2 regions of the Phormidesmis priestleyi ULC007 genome follow, and region 2 is predicted to be linked to the other one. Evidence: riboswitches for the same ligand, from Rfam matches in the RefSeq annotation. Region 2 holds a riboswitch; the other holds the start of a gene.

Region 1 (7,120 bases), on a different contig from region 2:
TCGTTAAACTGCTTCCTCGAAGATATGGCGACTGATTGATGCCCCCAGAATTACCAAGCTTTGTCGGTGTTCTTGAATACAAATTACTCCCTAGAAAGGAGCCAATCACTGTACCTAGAGAAATAACACTTCCTCTAGCTAAAGGATGATTCCCGCAAAAATAAAAACGTCAAAATCGAAACCACCCCGTCCAGCATCAGGGCGATCAAGCGCACCCACGCGCTAGGATCGCTGCCGAATCAGCAGCCCTTTCAACAATCGGGGTTACTTTTCAGTCCGTCAAAGGTTTAACTGCCTTCCATTGAGTTACCGGGATCAGAGGCTTCCAGCCCAAGAACGCTCCGATCGCTTCTGCCCGCTGAATGCCAACGCGAATCAAATCACCCCCATATAAACGGTGATAGTGCAAAACGATCTGTTCACTCTCGATCGTTACTGCATTGACCACCAATCGACCACCCGGACATAGCGCACTCCAGCAAAGGTCAAGGAGACGATCGGCAGTCACGCCTCCGCCGATAAAAATGGCATCGGGTTGCGGTAAAGCTTGAAGGGCTGCGGGGGCTTCTCCGGCAACAATTTTAAGATGGGGAACGCCCAGATCTGAGGCGTTATCTGCGATGTATTGCAAACGTGTTGGATGGCGCTCAATGGCGATCGCACGACAGCGAGGATGGCTCCGTAACCACTCAATGGCGATCGAGCCACAGCCCGCGCCGACATCCCAAAGCAATTCTCCGGGCAAAGGCGCGAGAGTGGATAAGGTAATCGATCGCACTTCGCGCTTAGTCAGTTGCCCATCGTGGTGATAAGCGTCATCAGGTAAGCCAACGGTGCGAGAAAGTGGAACCGTACCTGGATCGGAGCGGCACACGATCGCTAACGTGTTTAAATCTGACAAGTCTTGAATGCCCCAAGTGTTAGCAGTCCCGTCAATATGGCGTTCCTGAGTGCCTCCCAGGTGTTCTAGGACGGTGATTTTGCTACGACCAAACCCGCGTTGGTTCAGCAGTTCTGCAACGTGATTAGGAGTAGTTTTGTTCGCACTGAGGATTAATAATCGGGCATTAGGAGCGAGGGCAGTGGCGATCGTAGAAACCGAACGATTGGTGAGGCTAAACGTTTCAATCTCCGCCAGTGACCATCCCAAGCGGGCACAGGCAAGACTAAACGCAGAAGGCGCAGGGATAATCATCATCTCTGAGATGGGAATGCGACGAGTCAGCGTTACGCCCACTCCATGACACATCGGGTCGCCACTGGCCAAAACACAAACGGTCTGTCCCCGACGACGCAGGATTTCATCAATGGTTGCTTCTAGCGGAGAACTCCAGGCAAGTTTTTCTCGCCAATCGTCTTTGGGCAGCATCGCGAGGTGACGATCGCCGCCAATGATCACTTCAGCCCGATCGAGTAGAGAACGAGCGATCTGGCTCAGTCCCGCGATTCCGTCTTCACCGATGCCAATCACTGAGAGCCACATCTGCATTTCTAAACTCGTCCTACTGTGATTGAACGATCGTACAAGGTTTCAGGCTTCTATTAAGAAAGGTGAGTCTTCAAAAAATCGGGTCAGTGGTGTATGGTAGTGTGCTTAGATCTAGAGTTGGGAAAGTTCGGTGTGATTCCGACGCTGTGCCGCAACTGTAAAAGTCAGAATGCCGATTCTAGAAAGGTCACTTCAAGACCAAATTACCCTGGATTCCCTGCGTCGCACGGGGAGGAGACTGATCCATTGCTGTCTGAGTTGCCGACTTGTCCGGGTTTGTTTTATGGTTCGTCTGCCCAAGATGGAATGCTGGCTCGAATGCGGATTCCGGGCGGAATTCTCACCGATCGACAGTGTGACGCGATCGCCGATCTCGCGGATCAGTCTGGGGCAGGCTATGTGCAGGTGACGAATCGGGCCAATGTGCAGATTCGGGAGATTCACACGCCGATCACGCCTGATGTTTTTCATCGGTTGCAAACATTAGAGTTAGCGGCACAAACCATCAGCCTTGACCCGATTCGGAATATTATGGCGAGTCCAACGGCTGGCATTGATTCGCAGATGTTAATCGATACTCGCCCGTTGGTGAAAGCGTTAGATGATTATCTTCAAACTCATCCTAAGTTGGCGGCTTTGTCACCCAAATTTAGCGTTTGCTTTGACGGAGGAGAATGGGTTTCGGTGCGCGATCGCCGTAATGATATTGGGTTAGTCGCTCACAGATTGCCGTCTTCAGAGATTGGTTTTCGGGTGTGTTTGAATGTAGAGGCACACAATTCTGGAGATGTTGGTGTTTTCGTTTCAGAAAATCAATGCTTGGCATTCATCGCTGCGTTAACTCAGGTATATCTTGACTACACTCAAGGCTATTATTCTGGCAAAGGTCGTAAACCTCGATTTCGTCATCTCCTAGCAAGTTGGGATGTCGAAAGTTGTTTAGAACGAGTGGAACATTTGTTAGGATTTTCGCTGCGGCGAGAAGCAAGTTTGCTGCGATCGTCACCTCAGTCTTACAATCATCTTGGCATTCATCCCCAACGTCAAACAGGCTTGTCGTACTTAGGAATCGCTGTGCCGTTAGGTCGTCTAGAATCTTGGCAGTTGAGAAATTTAGCCAAGTTAACACGCCAGAACAGTGGCACGTTGCGTCTTACTCCTTGGCAAACGATTTTGTTTCCTGATGTTGCTGACGATCGCCTGGGTAATTTAGAAGGGGCGATCGCCGATTTAGGATTTCACACATCAGCGACTCATTTTGAGAGTGCATTAGTCGCTTGTTCGGGTCGAAAAGGATGCGCGTCAGGGCTGACTGATACTCAAACTCAGGCGCTGGGATTGGTGGAATTAACAGCCCATTTAGATCAGCCGCTTAATATTCACTTCAGTGGGTGTGAAAAGTCTTGCGCTCAACAAACGCCTAGTGATATTGCGCTGGTTGGAATTGAGATGAAAGCGGGGAATTCGACGATCGAGGGTTATGACGTTTATGTAGGCACTAGAGATTCGTCGTTTGGTCGGCGGATACGATCGGTGAGTGCATTAGAGGTGACATCTTTAATCAAGCAGATGTTACAAATCTATCAACAGCAGCGAATGCTAGACGAATCGTTTAAGATGTTTGTAGATCGACACTCTATGGATCAGTTACAGCAATGGTTCAGCTCAAAAAATAATCAATATCTCACATCGCATTCGATCACAGGTTGACGATCATGATTGACTACATCCAAGACGGAACAGAAATCTATCGTCAATCATTCGCCACGATTCGCTCAGAGGCAAATTTATCAAGTTTGCCCCCTGATTTAGAACGGGTCGCTGTGCGTCTAATTCATAGCTGCGGCATGACCGATATTGTGTCAGATTTATCTGCCTCACCCGGAGCCGCAACTGCTGGACGAAAGGCTTTGATTGCGGGAGCTTCAATTCTCTGTGACGCTCGGATGGTAGCAGAAGGTGTAACTCGTAAACGGCTCCCGGCTGAAAATGCGGTGATTTGTACGCTTCAACACCCCGATACGCCAAAGCTAGCAGAACAGATGTCAACCACGCGATCGGCAGCCGCGTTAGAACTGTGGCGTGACCATTTAGAAGGTGCGATCGTGGCGATCGGCAATGCGCCAACGGCTCTGTTTCGCCTGTTAGAACTGTTGGATGAAGGTGTGCCGAAACCCGCACTAATTTTGGGATTTCCAGTCGGGTTTATCGGGGCAGCAGAGTCAAAAGCAGCGTTAGCCGCCAACAGTCGAGGGGTGCCGTTTATCGCCTTGCAGGGGCGACGAGGCGGCAGTGCGATGGCATCTGCGGCAGTGAATGCGTTAGCAAAAGAGGATGAATTATGACACACGAAACGGGTCGGTTATATGGGTTGGGAATTGGGCCAGGCGACCCAGAATTGTTGACGCTGAAAGCCTATCGAATTCTGCGATCGGTGCCTGTGATCGCCTATCCCACAATGGAGAACGGCAAGGTTTTGGCACGGGCGATCGTGGCGGACTTTTTGCGTCCTGAGCAAATTGAAGTGCCGATGCCGTTGCCGTTTAGTCCGGTGCGATCGTCTCAACCCTACTATGATATCGCTGCCGAAAAATTGGCAGAGCATTTGAGTGCTGGACGAGATGTCGCAGTGTTGTGTGAGGGCGAACCCTTTTTGTATGGCTCGTTTATGTATCTCTTCAATCGCTTATCATCAAAGTTTCAAACCGAAGTGGTGCCAGGAATCTCTTCGACGATGGCAAGTGCGGCTGCATTGGGAGTGCCGCTCACTTACCGCAATGATGTGTTATCCATTATGCCAGCCACTCTCGAAGCTGATATCTTACGTGATCGCCTTGCTGTTGCAGATGCGGCGGTAATTATTAAGTTGGGTAGACATTTCAGCAAAGTGCGAGACGTTTTATCTGAGTTGGGACTGCTATCACGATCGCTCTATATCGAACGCGCCACGATGCCTAATCAGCGCATTGTTCCGATCGCTGATATCGATGCGGCTGACGTTCCTTACTGGGCGTTGATTATGATTCCTAGTCTTCAAACTTCCGTTACATGAATGCTCCTGCTGTGGTGGTGTTGGGTCAAGCGAGTGTTGCAGTTGCTCGACAGTTAATGAGTGTTTTGCCCGATGCAACACTTTATGGATTAGCGGGGCGCACAACTGAGGTGGATGTCTCATTCACTGATTTTGGGGCGACCCTGCGAGAATTGTTTGCCACCGGAACGCCGATCATTGGAGTGTGTGCGGCGGGAATTTTGATTCGCACGATCGCGCCTCTCCTCTCCAACAAACGCTATGAGCCGCCCGTCTTAGCCGTTGCCGAAGATGGTAGCGCCGTGGTTCCACTTTTAGGAGGATTGCAGGGCGTGAATGATTTAGCGCGGCAAATCGCAGCCGTCCTCAATGTTCAGCCTGCGATCACGACGACGGGCGATATCCGGTTTCGCACAACGTTGCTCAATCCGCCACCAGGCTATCATTTGGCGAATCCAGACGATGCGAAAACATTCATCTCAGATTTGCTGGCAGGGTCAACAGTTCGGCTTGAAGGCAATGCACCTTGGCTGAGTGAAAGCAAACTACCGATCGCACCTGACGCACCTCTCACTTTGCAAGTCACAGAGTCTAAAGGATGCCCAGCGTCCGATCGTTTGGTCTACCATCCTGCAACCTTGGCGATCGCCGTTAGTCATCTGTCTGATAGTGAGTTAGCGATCGAATTCGTGCAGCAAATTCTTGACGAATCAGACTTGACGATCGCGTCAATAGCAGGAATTTTTGCTTCAAACTCTGAGATGGGACATCCGACTCTCGAAGCGCTCTCTCAAGCGTTGCAGGTGCCGATCCGGTTTCTCGATTTGTCCAGTGCTGAAGAAATTGCCCTCAATGCGGCTGGAGAATTGGGTCAACTGATCGTGTCTCAGCATACATCAGGACTGAGTTGCGCGATCGCGCGGGCTGCTCAACCGATTGATGTGAACCTGATCGGAAAGCCTCGCGGGCAGTTGACGATCGTCGGCACTGGGCCGGGCGGGGAAAAATGGATGTCTCCCGAAGTCAAAGACGTGCTGCGATCGGCAACTGATTGGGTCGGCTACAAATTCTATCTCGATTTAGCAGGTTCTCTGCGCGAGGGACAACAGCGCCACGACTCCGACAATCGCGAAGAACTCGATCGGGCACGATTTGCTTTAGATCTCGCCGCAACTGGCAAATCGGTTGCCGTAGTTTCATCGGGTGATCCTGGCATTTTTGCGATGGCGGCTGCGGTGTTTGAAGTGCTAGAACACGATGCCAAACCTGAATGGCTACGACTAGATATTCGAGTGGCTCCGGGCATTTCTGCGATGCAAGCGGCTGCCGCTCAGATTGGGGCACCTTTGGGGCATGACTTCTGCGCTCTTTCTTTGTCGGATATTCTCAAACCCTGGTCAGTGATTGAACAACGCATCGCCGCCGCCGCTCAAGCCGATTTGGTGATGGCGTTCTATAACCCGATCTCAAAGCAGCGCACTTGGCAACTCGGAAAAGCCCGTGAGATTTTATTGCAGTGGCGATCGCCCAACACTCCGATCGTGTTGGCGCGCAATTTGGGCAGACCTGGCGAATCTGTGCGCGTCTGCACGCTTGAGCAGTTCTCGCCAGAAGATGTAGATATGCGAACTGTGGTGCTAGTTGGGTCGAGTCAGACTCGATCGATTTCTCGTCCACACGGGGACGTTTGGGTTTACACGCCACGACGTTACGAATAACTCATAGTGTCATGCCACATAGTGATACACAGGAACTTCAGCAAAGCGATCGGGTTCTTGTCCAGTCAGAATGATTTGCTGCAAATGTTCTACAATTGATGGAGAAAAAAACTGTTCTCCTGTCTCTTCATTCACACGAGCAGGTACATTCTCAATCACGAACAATTGTCCATTGAGTTGAAGGGTGTAAGTGACTTGTTTTTCAACGAGTGTTTCTGGCTCATTGCTCATCATTGCGGCTTCTCCTTGGGGTAAAGTCATCATTCCATCTCTGAGGATTAATACTCAGTAAGGCTTTTTTAAGGGCTTAAATGTTTTTCCAACTCCATCGGGATTGTGTTGAGTCCAATCTGGTAGGTGACTAGAGTCACCGATTCCCAATCCATATAGCTGCACAAACTCAAAAAAGTTTCTGCCCACCTTAAAAACTCCAGGAAAATCTTCGACTCTTGTCATATAAATGTCATAACTGTCATCTGTAGAGCTATAGCTTTGTAAGTCCCAAATTAGTGACTCTCCACCATCCGTGTGCCCAAAGACGAATGCGTGGTCAAGAATTTGCGAGGTCGTAATTAGATCTAAAGCTTCACCATGAAGAATGCGATAGCTCAGTTCAGAACCCTCTACATCTTTGCTGTCTTCCATTTCTTGCCTAAAATCTGGCACATCCGACTGATCACTTGGAAGACAGTAAATCACTAGAGAGGAGCCAACTGAACCTGAACTAGATTGCCCGATCGAAGCCACTATAGAGATGGCGGGCAGCTTTGCTGTGCCAAAGGCAACGCGAGTTTCCTAGATGAAGAAGCCTTCAGTTTTGAAGATTGCTTATTAGCCAAACGATTGCAAGAGAAATCTTAGAGGTAATTTTGAGAGGAGCGA
Region 2 (7,120 bases):
GGAGAAAGAAGAACGCCAGCATACGCCTGCTTTGCTCAAAATTTATGGGCAGCTTGCGGGTGAAAAAGTTGCCCCAACGCCTCGTGCTGTCCGTCAATATGAGCCGTCGGGCGATCTTCGCACTGACCTCTATCGGCATGGGCTACGGGTGCGACCTCCATCCGATACATTGGAAAAAACCGATTACCTTTTGCTCCATAAGGGTTTTGAGTGCCTGTAAAATTGATCAATGGATAATCAAAAGGACTACTGTGAAATCGTTCAAAAACCTTATCAGCAGGAGGCTTGAGTCACTTTAGTATCAGGTAGAGGTCGCACCCTGGGCTACACCGCATCGCGACAGAATATGGAGCAACCTGTTTATATCTCTGGTTGATGGCACACTCTACCGGGTCGCTTCACGACATCCTGGCAGAATTGGCGCAAGACGAAATCAACCACATGACTAAATTTTGGGGGTTTGGGGTCTGGGCGTTTCCAGAATCTTCGGTGCGTCACATTTTTCTGACGCTGCTCAAAACTATGAAAGGGCAAGTCACTTATCGGGCTGAACGCAGCAGTTTGATTGGCACCTTACACCGGATGATGAACGTTCTGTCGTGGCGATCGTGGTCTTGGACAAACCGAGCCACCTTTTCGTTTACCTGCTTACGCACTTTGTGGCATCTCTGGCGCTGGAATCAGAGTCTAACGCCCGACTATTTGCAGAGTCTATTTGGGAAAAATCAAGCATGAGAAACCCGCCTGTTCACCTAGTCACGCATAAAATCCCCATGTCTTCTAATCTTTTTTCAACGCTTCCGTCTGATTTAGACCCCGATCGCTTGCCTCGCCACGTCGCTGTAATTATGGATGGCAATGGTCGATGGGCAACTCAACAAGCACTGCCCCGCATTGTTGGGCATCGTCACGGCGCTAAGACGCTCAAAGACCTGGTGCGGTGCTGCCAAGACTGGGGAATTGAAGCGCTGACCGCCTATGCGTTTTCGACCGAAAATTGGAGCCGCCCGATCGAGGAAGTCAACTTTTTGATGCTGTTGTTTGAGCGGCTGCTGCGTCGAGAATTGGCAGAAATGCAGCGCGAGCAAGTGCGAGTCTCATTCTTTGGAGATTTATTGACATTGCCAAACATCTTACAACGCGAAATACACACTGCGATGATTGCGACTGAGAATAATCAGGGCGTTCGACTTAACATTGCAGTCAACTACGGCAGCCGGACTGAAATAACGCAAGTGTGTCGCCAAATTGCAGCGCAAGTAGAACGGGGAGAACTTCGATCAGACGCGATTAGTGAACAACTGATCACTAACGCTCTCGACACATCAAAGATGCCTGATCCTGATCTGTTGATTCGTACGAGTGGCGAGATTCGCTTGAGTAATTTCTTACTCTGGCAGCTTGCTTACACAGAACTGTATTTCACCGATGTTTTGTGGCCAGATTTCAATCGAGTCGCCTTTCATCAAGCATTGTTGGAGTATCAACGGCGCGATCGGCGCTTTGGTCGAGTTACCGCCGCATCTGCTTAAAGCGATGGCTACGAGGTGAATCGAAACTTTCCGATAATGGATTGAAAGTCCCAGCGAATTTGATCGGCTGGATAGTCATAAAGAACGGTGAGCACCATGATCGTCTGGCGATCGCGACTCGGAAACACCACGTTATCTGCACACACTTTGTCACACCACGGGTAAGAAATCGCGGGCTGCCCTGCAAAGCTATAGCTTCTAGGAGTATCTTGGCGATTGCTGAAGTTAGACTCCGCCGTCTGTTGGCTCACCCATTCCAGAGCAGAAAGTCTATTAGGATTGCTAAACGCTGCAATCACAATGCTTCCAGTCTGATCTTTCGTTGTTGGCTGAAGCCGTATGCCGCGACTTTCTTCGGTGGCATCTAAGCGATAGCTAGGCGGATAGTCAATTTTGAACTTAAAACGCTGGCTTTGATAGGTTTGATAACCGTCTTGATTGGTCTGGGCGACCTGTGGGGAAGCAGTGACAGCGCGTGCGATCGCCGCCACATTATGAGACAAGAAGCTCAATACAATTAACGCTCCGGTCAAAAAACTGACTCGTTTAATTTGCGAAATAGTGTGTGTCATGAGAGTCATTCAAACAACAGGTTAAGAAATATGATCTTAAAAGACTGATAATTATCAAATGAGGCTATTTAAATAGTATCGATAATCTCAAAGCGATCGTCAATTTTCTGTCTCAGACTAAGCAACTCCCCAAATTTTAACCGTTTGATCTTCACTGCCACTGACTAGTAAAGGGCGATCGTGACTCACTGCGACTGCTGTCACTAAACTGGAATGCCCTTGCAATAAGCAGACTTCTCGTGCGGCGTGTAAATCCCAAATTTTGATGGTTTTGCGGCTACCGCTAATTAAGTGTCTGCCTTCGTTTACGGTCACGGACGCGATCGTTCTCGGCTGTTTTTGAGCAGGAGTCACTGGCTGCTCAGTTCTGAGACTCCAGGATTTTATAAGCTGTTGTTTGGTTCTAATCGTGAAACTGTCTTCGTCAGGGTCGATAGAAATCGCAAACACGATCGCCCAGACATTCACACTAAACAGTTCCTCTTGTGCCTGCAAATCCCAGACTTTAACTACGCCATCTCGACTGGCGCTGATGACAATCTCTTGATCAGGACGGTAGACAAAACGCCGCGTGGCGATGGCGATCGCGGTGACTCCTGCGGCGTGTCCTGCCAAGGTTGCTAGACATTCAAACAGCGCATAGGGGCTATAGTCGTCTAACGCCTTTTTTGCCTTGAGTTCACACCGCTTTTGCAGCAGCAAATACGCCACTTTTTGCACCACAAGCGACGAGTCTTGCAGCCCTTGAATCAACAGATCCAACCCGACACTGGCGCTCCCTGCTTCTCGAAGTGCAGCGATGCGCTGGTCTATGAGATCACTGGCAAACCGTCGTTTGATTCCATCTAGCCCGCCTAGCACAACACTTCCCGACGGGGCTGTCACCTGACCACCCAGCACCGCGTCATCTCTTTTGGGTTGATTTAAAGGACTGATCACACCGCCTATTCTACTGTTTGCAGCCCACAGAATCGTCAGCAGTCGGAGCCGCCAATTTTTCATATACTAGCTTGGCAACAAATGATCTGGCATCTGAACCGCCCTCGCCCTAAACCTCTCCCCAAAGAGAGGGAATAAGATTCTGGCTCCCTTCTCTTTGGGGAATAGGGTGAGAACGGAGTATTTATGCAGGAAGTCTATTGAAGCAGCAGATCCTCTAAAACGTTTCTAAAATCTTCCCGATCAAGTATGCTGAGTTCACGACTCGGTTCTGACGGGGAGCAGCCGTCAGAGGAAACAGGGAAAGTGTAGTGAAACTCTACCGCTGTCCCGCAACTGTGAAGGAAATGAAAAATTAGAAATGAAAAATTTGTAGGATGTGTGCTTCTTACCATTTTTAATTTTGCATTCTCCAAGTCAGAACGCCTGCCGAATCGCCTAACATCGTCTCATTTACGAGGTACAAAATGACGACTCAATCTTATTCTTCAGTTCAGCAAAAAATCGCACAGCGGACGCTATCAGTTCCGGTGCAATCAGCCCTTTACGTCTCACTTTTCGCACTGATCCTGTGGACTGTTTACTTCACCACCTATCCAGCTATTCACGACAAAGTGCATTCACTGCGTCACCACACTGCGCTTGTGAGTTGTCATTAGGGCTGAGATTCAGCCCATTTGTGTTGTGATTGCAGAATAAAACGATGTCAAAGTTCAAGCGTTCAGCGCTTATCAGTGTGATTTGTCTGATAGGAATGATCCTTTATGGTTGGATCGGGTTCTCCCAAACTCCCCAACCTTCTATACGATTAACAACCCGCCCAGTTGTAAGCGAGATTAAACCATTTGAAGCGGAGGCAACCAGCCCCCAACCCCCGGTGCAGTTGACACTGCAAGCAATAGATGAGTCAGGTCATTCTGTAGAAAACGCCAAGATGCGGCTGCAAATTCTGACTCGATCGCAAAACCCCTGGTTCACAACAGATTTCCCGATCTCGGAAGGCACAACGCTGTTAGATCTAGAAGCTCTAGCGCCCAAGGGTGAGCTACAGATTCAACAAATGTTGCCAATTCGAGGAACTTACCAACTGTTGGTAGATGTGATGCCGATCGTCCCCAATGCCTTTGCACCGATTCACCAAACTCTGACTCTATCGGTGCCAGAGAACTGGGTTAAATATCGTAACTTTGGCATTTTGGCAGCAATTTTGCTAGCAGCAGGGCTAGGAGGTGGTTGGTTAATTGGCAGTGGGCAACCCATTCAGCCAGGAGAAATTGCACCGCAACGGGTGAGATTGTTGCTGAGTGGCGTGACTGTGGTGGCGATCGCGGCTCTCCTCTATGTCAACATCAGCGCTGAACTGGGTCAATCTCATAGGTCGATGGCAATGTCTCACATGACAGAAGACGTGCCTACATCCGACAAGCCATCCAAAGTGCAATCTCAGGGTTTAGAGATGCAACTTTCGGGTGACTCAAGTGCTACTGTGGGTCAACTTGCTAAACTGCAAGTCGGTGTAATCGATGTCAAAACCAAGCAACCTGTCACCGATGTAGCTTTACGGATCAAAACCACACAGCTAGAAAATAATTGGGTTGCGTTTGCCTACCAGGGCATTCCAGACAGCACCGGAAAACTCGCATGGCAGCAGCAGTTCTTTGATGGTGCGCCCCATAATATTGAGGTCGAAGTTGCGCCTCAGCCAACCTCTACACGACGGTTTCAGCCATTTCAAGTCGCTCAGAATATTCCTGTAGAAGGCGTTGCGCCGCCGCTGGTTGTTCGATTGATTTCGCTTGCTTACATGACAGGAATCGTAGGCGTTGGTTTGCTGCTAGGACTGTGGCTACAGCGGCGACGAACTCAGCAGTCACCACCCACTTTGAAGCGTAGTTTTTCTTAGGAATCTGGAGCGGCTTTGTTGGGAAGCGATCGCGCTTCAACAATCAACGTCGTGCCCTCTTTGAACGATCGCTCCTTGTTTAGTATCGATTCAATCTAACTATGCACTGGCGAATGCACGAGCGATCGCGCCTGTGAATTTTGCTTTGGGGTGGGGCGATCGCGGCAAATTTATGGATGTGGGCAGTGTTCACCCTACTAACTTCTGTTTATTTATCAATCTTTCAGGTCATCAAAATCAACCGCAGTGTAAAGAATATTATCATCATAGATTCTCTTGAGAACGGCTTTAGCATCTTCATGGTTTTGAACAAAGCGGTTGGCACTGAAGAGTACAAGGTCTCTTAGTGTGTCTTCAGGCAATGAACTTTCAAGAACCTTCCTGAATGCCGCTGCTAACTCCCACTTATATTGATGGCGATCTTTTAAAACTTGCAAAGCTCTTATTGTGGCTTCAAAATAATCAGGTTCTTGGTGATAGAACCTGACAAGAAACTCACTAACAATATCTAAATCATCCTGACTAATCATTGGATTTTTCTTAACGCTCTGGGTGAGCAGTCTCTACTTTGTAAAGGCGTTTCTCGCTGTCTGTGAGTACAATAACTACAACAACATGGTTCAAGGAACCGATTGGAACCGTTTCCATATTTGAACCTAGTTCATAGCCCACACCTAAATTCTGAGAGAACTTATGCTTGATTGGCGGGCGTAATGTTGTCCCAACTTCTAAGGAACCACCATTTTTATCAGTAAAGCCTTTATCGATTTTCTCCTGATTCTGTTCTAATGCTTCCGTTACTGCTTTCTCCATGATCTTTTGATCATAAAACTTAGTCGCTCGAAAAGTTATATTCAAGTGCCATTCTGTATTCAATGCATATTCAATCGCAGATTTGTCGTCTTCTTTAATATTCAACAACCAGCGAAGCTTGCTCTGTATATCTTTCACTTGGGCTTCTAGACCTTGACCTTTATCTCCTTGAATTCTCTTCAAAATTTTCTCAAGTTTGTCTGGCTTAGCCGTTTCAGTTTGTTTCCATAATTCATCAATTGTTTTCCTTATATTTTCAATTTGCTCTTTATAGAGCTTCTCTCTTTTTTCGCGTTCCTCCCGAAATCTTTTCAGCGGCTCTTCAAGACGCTCCTTCAAGTAAACTGAATTAACTCTTGAACCATGTTTAGTTAGAAGATGTACCTTCTTATCCGCATCTTCTGATGATAAGATGTCTTCCTCATGAGCTGCAAAGCCACCAGGAGCTAGCTTGAAGGATACTCCTTTTTTACCACCCAGCTTATGTTTTGGGCCTTTCTCTTCGGGATTAATCTTGGCTTCTATATGGTATTCATCCTCAGCATCTTTGAGTAACTGAAGCGAAGTTAATTTGTACTTCGATTGAATTGTAGGCAGTTTTGTTTTGACGCTGTCGGGGGTTGCATCTTTTTCCGCCATGAGTTTATCCGCTTCACCCACACCTTGGTCAAGGTCAGCTTTCTTTTGCTGATCTGTACGCTCATCTGGTTTATCATCTTTGCTCTTGCCAAATCCAAGAAGTTTGCCAGCAGATTTGACTAAGTTGTAGGCTTTGTTAATCAGCCAATTGATCGCTTTACTGACAGGTGCCTGAACTTTCTCGATGATTTCTCGAACCTTCTTGCTGATGCCAGTGACACCCAGCAGGGCAGCCAGGAAGCTGATCACCACAGGAACGGCTTTGGAGAGGGCATTTTCTACGGCACTGGCGGCAACGCCGATCGCACCCTCGGCGATCGCGCCAACCGAATCAAGCACCGCATTAACCAGGGCAATAATCTGACTGCCCCGCTCGACAAAAAACATGATGATGTCATAGATTGCCTTGCAGGCTTTGATAAAGGCCCCAGCAGGATTGAGTAATCCGATAATCCAGGTGATTCCCGCCTTGATAATGCTGTCGCTAACGAAGGACTTGATGCCTTCAATCACCACATCCTTCAGACTGCTGAGTTGCTCTTTAATGTACTCCCACACTCCCACAATGCCCTGAGTCATTAGAATCTGGAAAATCTCGGCGGTGGTTTCCATCGTCTTGACCACTTTCTCACCCAAGGCTTTCACCGCACGGGCACGAATGAACGCCCAAGTTGCCCCCAGCACTTGCATGACCAGACTGAGAATGCTCTTCAAGTCAAAGC

What was found. A riboswitch is a leader RNA that binds a small molecule or an ion and turns the genes downstream of it on or off. The one in region 2 is predicted to bind cobalamin.
Region 1: it holds a riboswitch for cobalamin, as region 2 does, so the genes downstream of both, cobG (precorrin-3B synthase) here and C7B65_RS01800 (CbtB-domain containing protein) in region 2, are expected to answer to the same signal.

Annotation. Positions count from the first base shown of each region.
Region 1 covers NZ_PVWG01000004.1:230,930-238,049, reverse strand. The annotation lists gene cbiE (precorrin-6y C5,15-methyltransferase (decarboxylating) subunit CbiE) at 272-1,489, opposite strand; adenosylcobalamin-variant (AdoCbl-variant) riboswitch at 1,600-1,672, shown strand; gene cobG (precorrin-3B synthase) at 1,736-3,199, shown strand; gene C7B65_RS06230 (precorrin-8X methylmutase) at 3,205-3,834, shown strand; gene C7B65_RS06225 (precorrin-2 C(20)-methyltransferase) at 3,831-4,541, shown strand; gene cobJ (precorrin-3B C(17)-methyltransferase) at 4,538-6,238, shown strand; gene C7B65_RS06215 (YgiT-type zinc finger protein) at 6,248-6,502, opposite strand; gene C7B65_RS27695 (hypothetical protein) at 6,524-6,883, opposite strand.
Region 2 covers NZ_PVWG01000001.1:395,557-402,676, reverse strand. The annotation lists gene C7B65_RS01825 (hypothetical protein) at 1-220, shown strand, start outside; gene C7B65_RS01820 (hypothetical protein) at 376-735, shown strand; gene C7B65_RS01815 (undecaprenyl pyrophosphate synthase) at 774-1,532, shown strand; gene C7B65_RS01810 (hypothetical protein) at 1,541-2,104, opposite strand; gene C7B65_RS01805 (WD40 repeat domain-containing protein) at 2,222-3,106, opposite strand; cobalamin riboswitch at 3,293-3,491, shown strand; gene C7B65_RS01800 (CbtB-domain containing protein) at 3,511-3,702, shown strand; gene C7B65_RS01795 (hypothetical protein) at 3,921-4,946, shown strand; gene C7B65_RS01790 (hypothetical protein) at 5,162-5,476, opposite strand; gene C7B65_RS01785 (eCIS core domain-containing protein) at 5,487-7,120, opposite strand, start outside.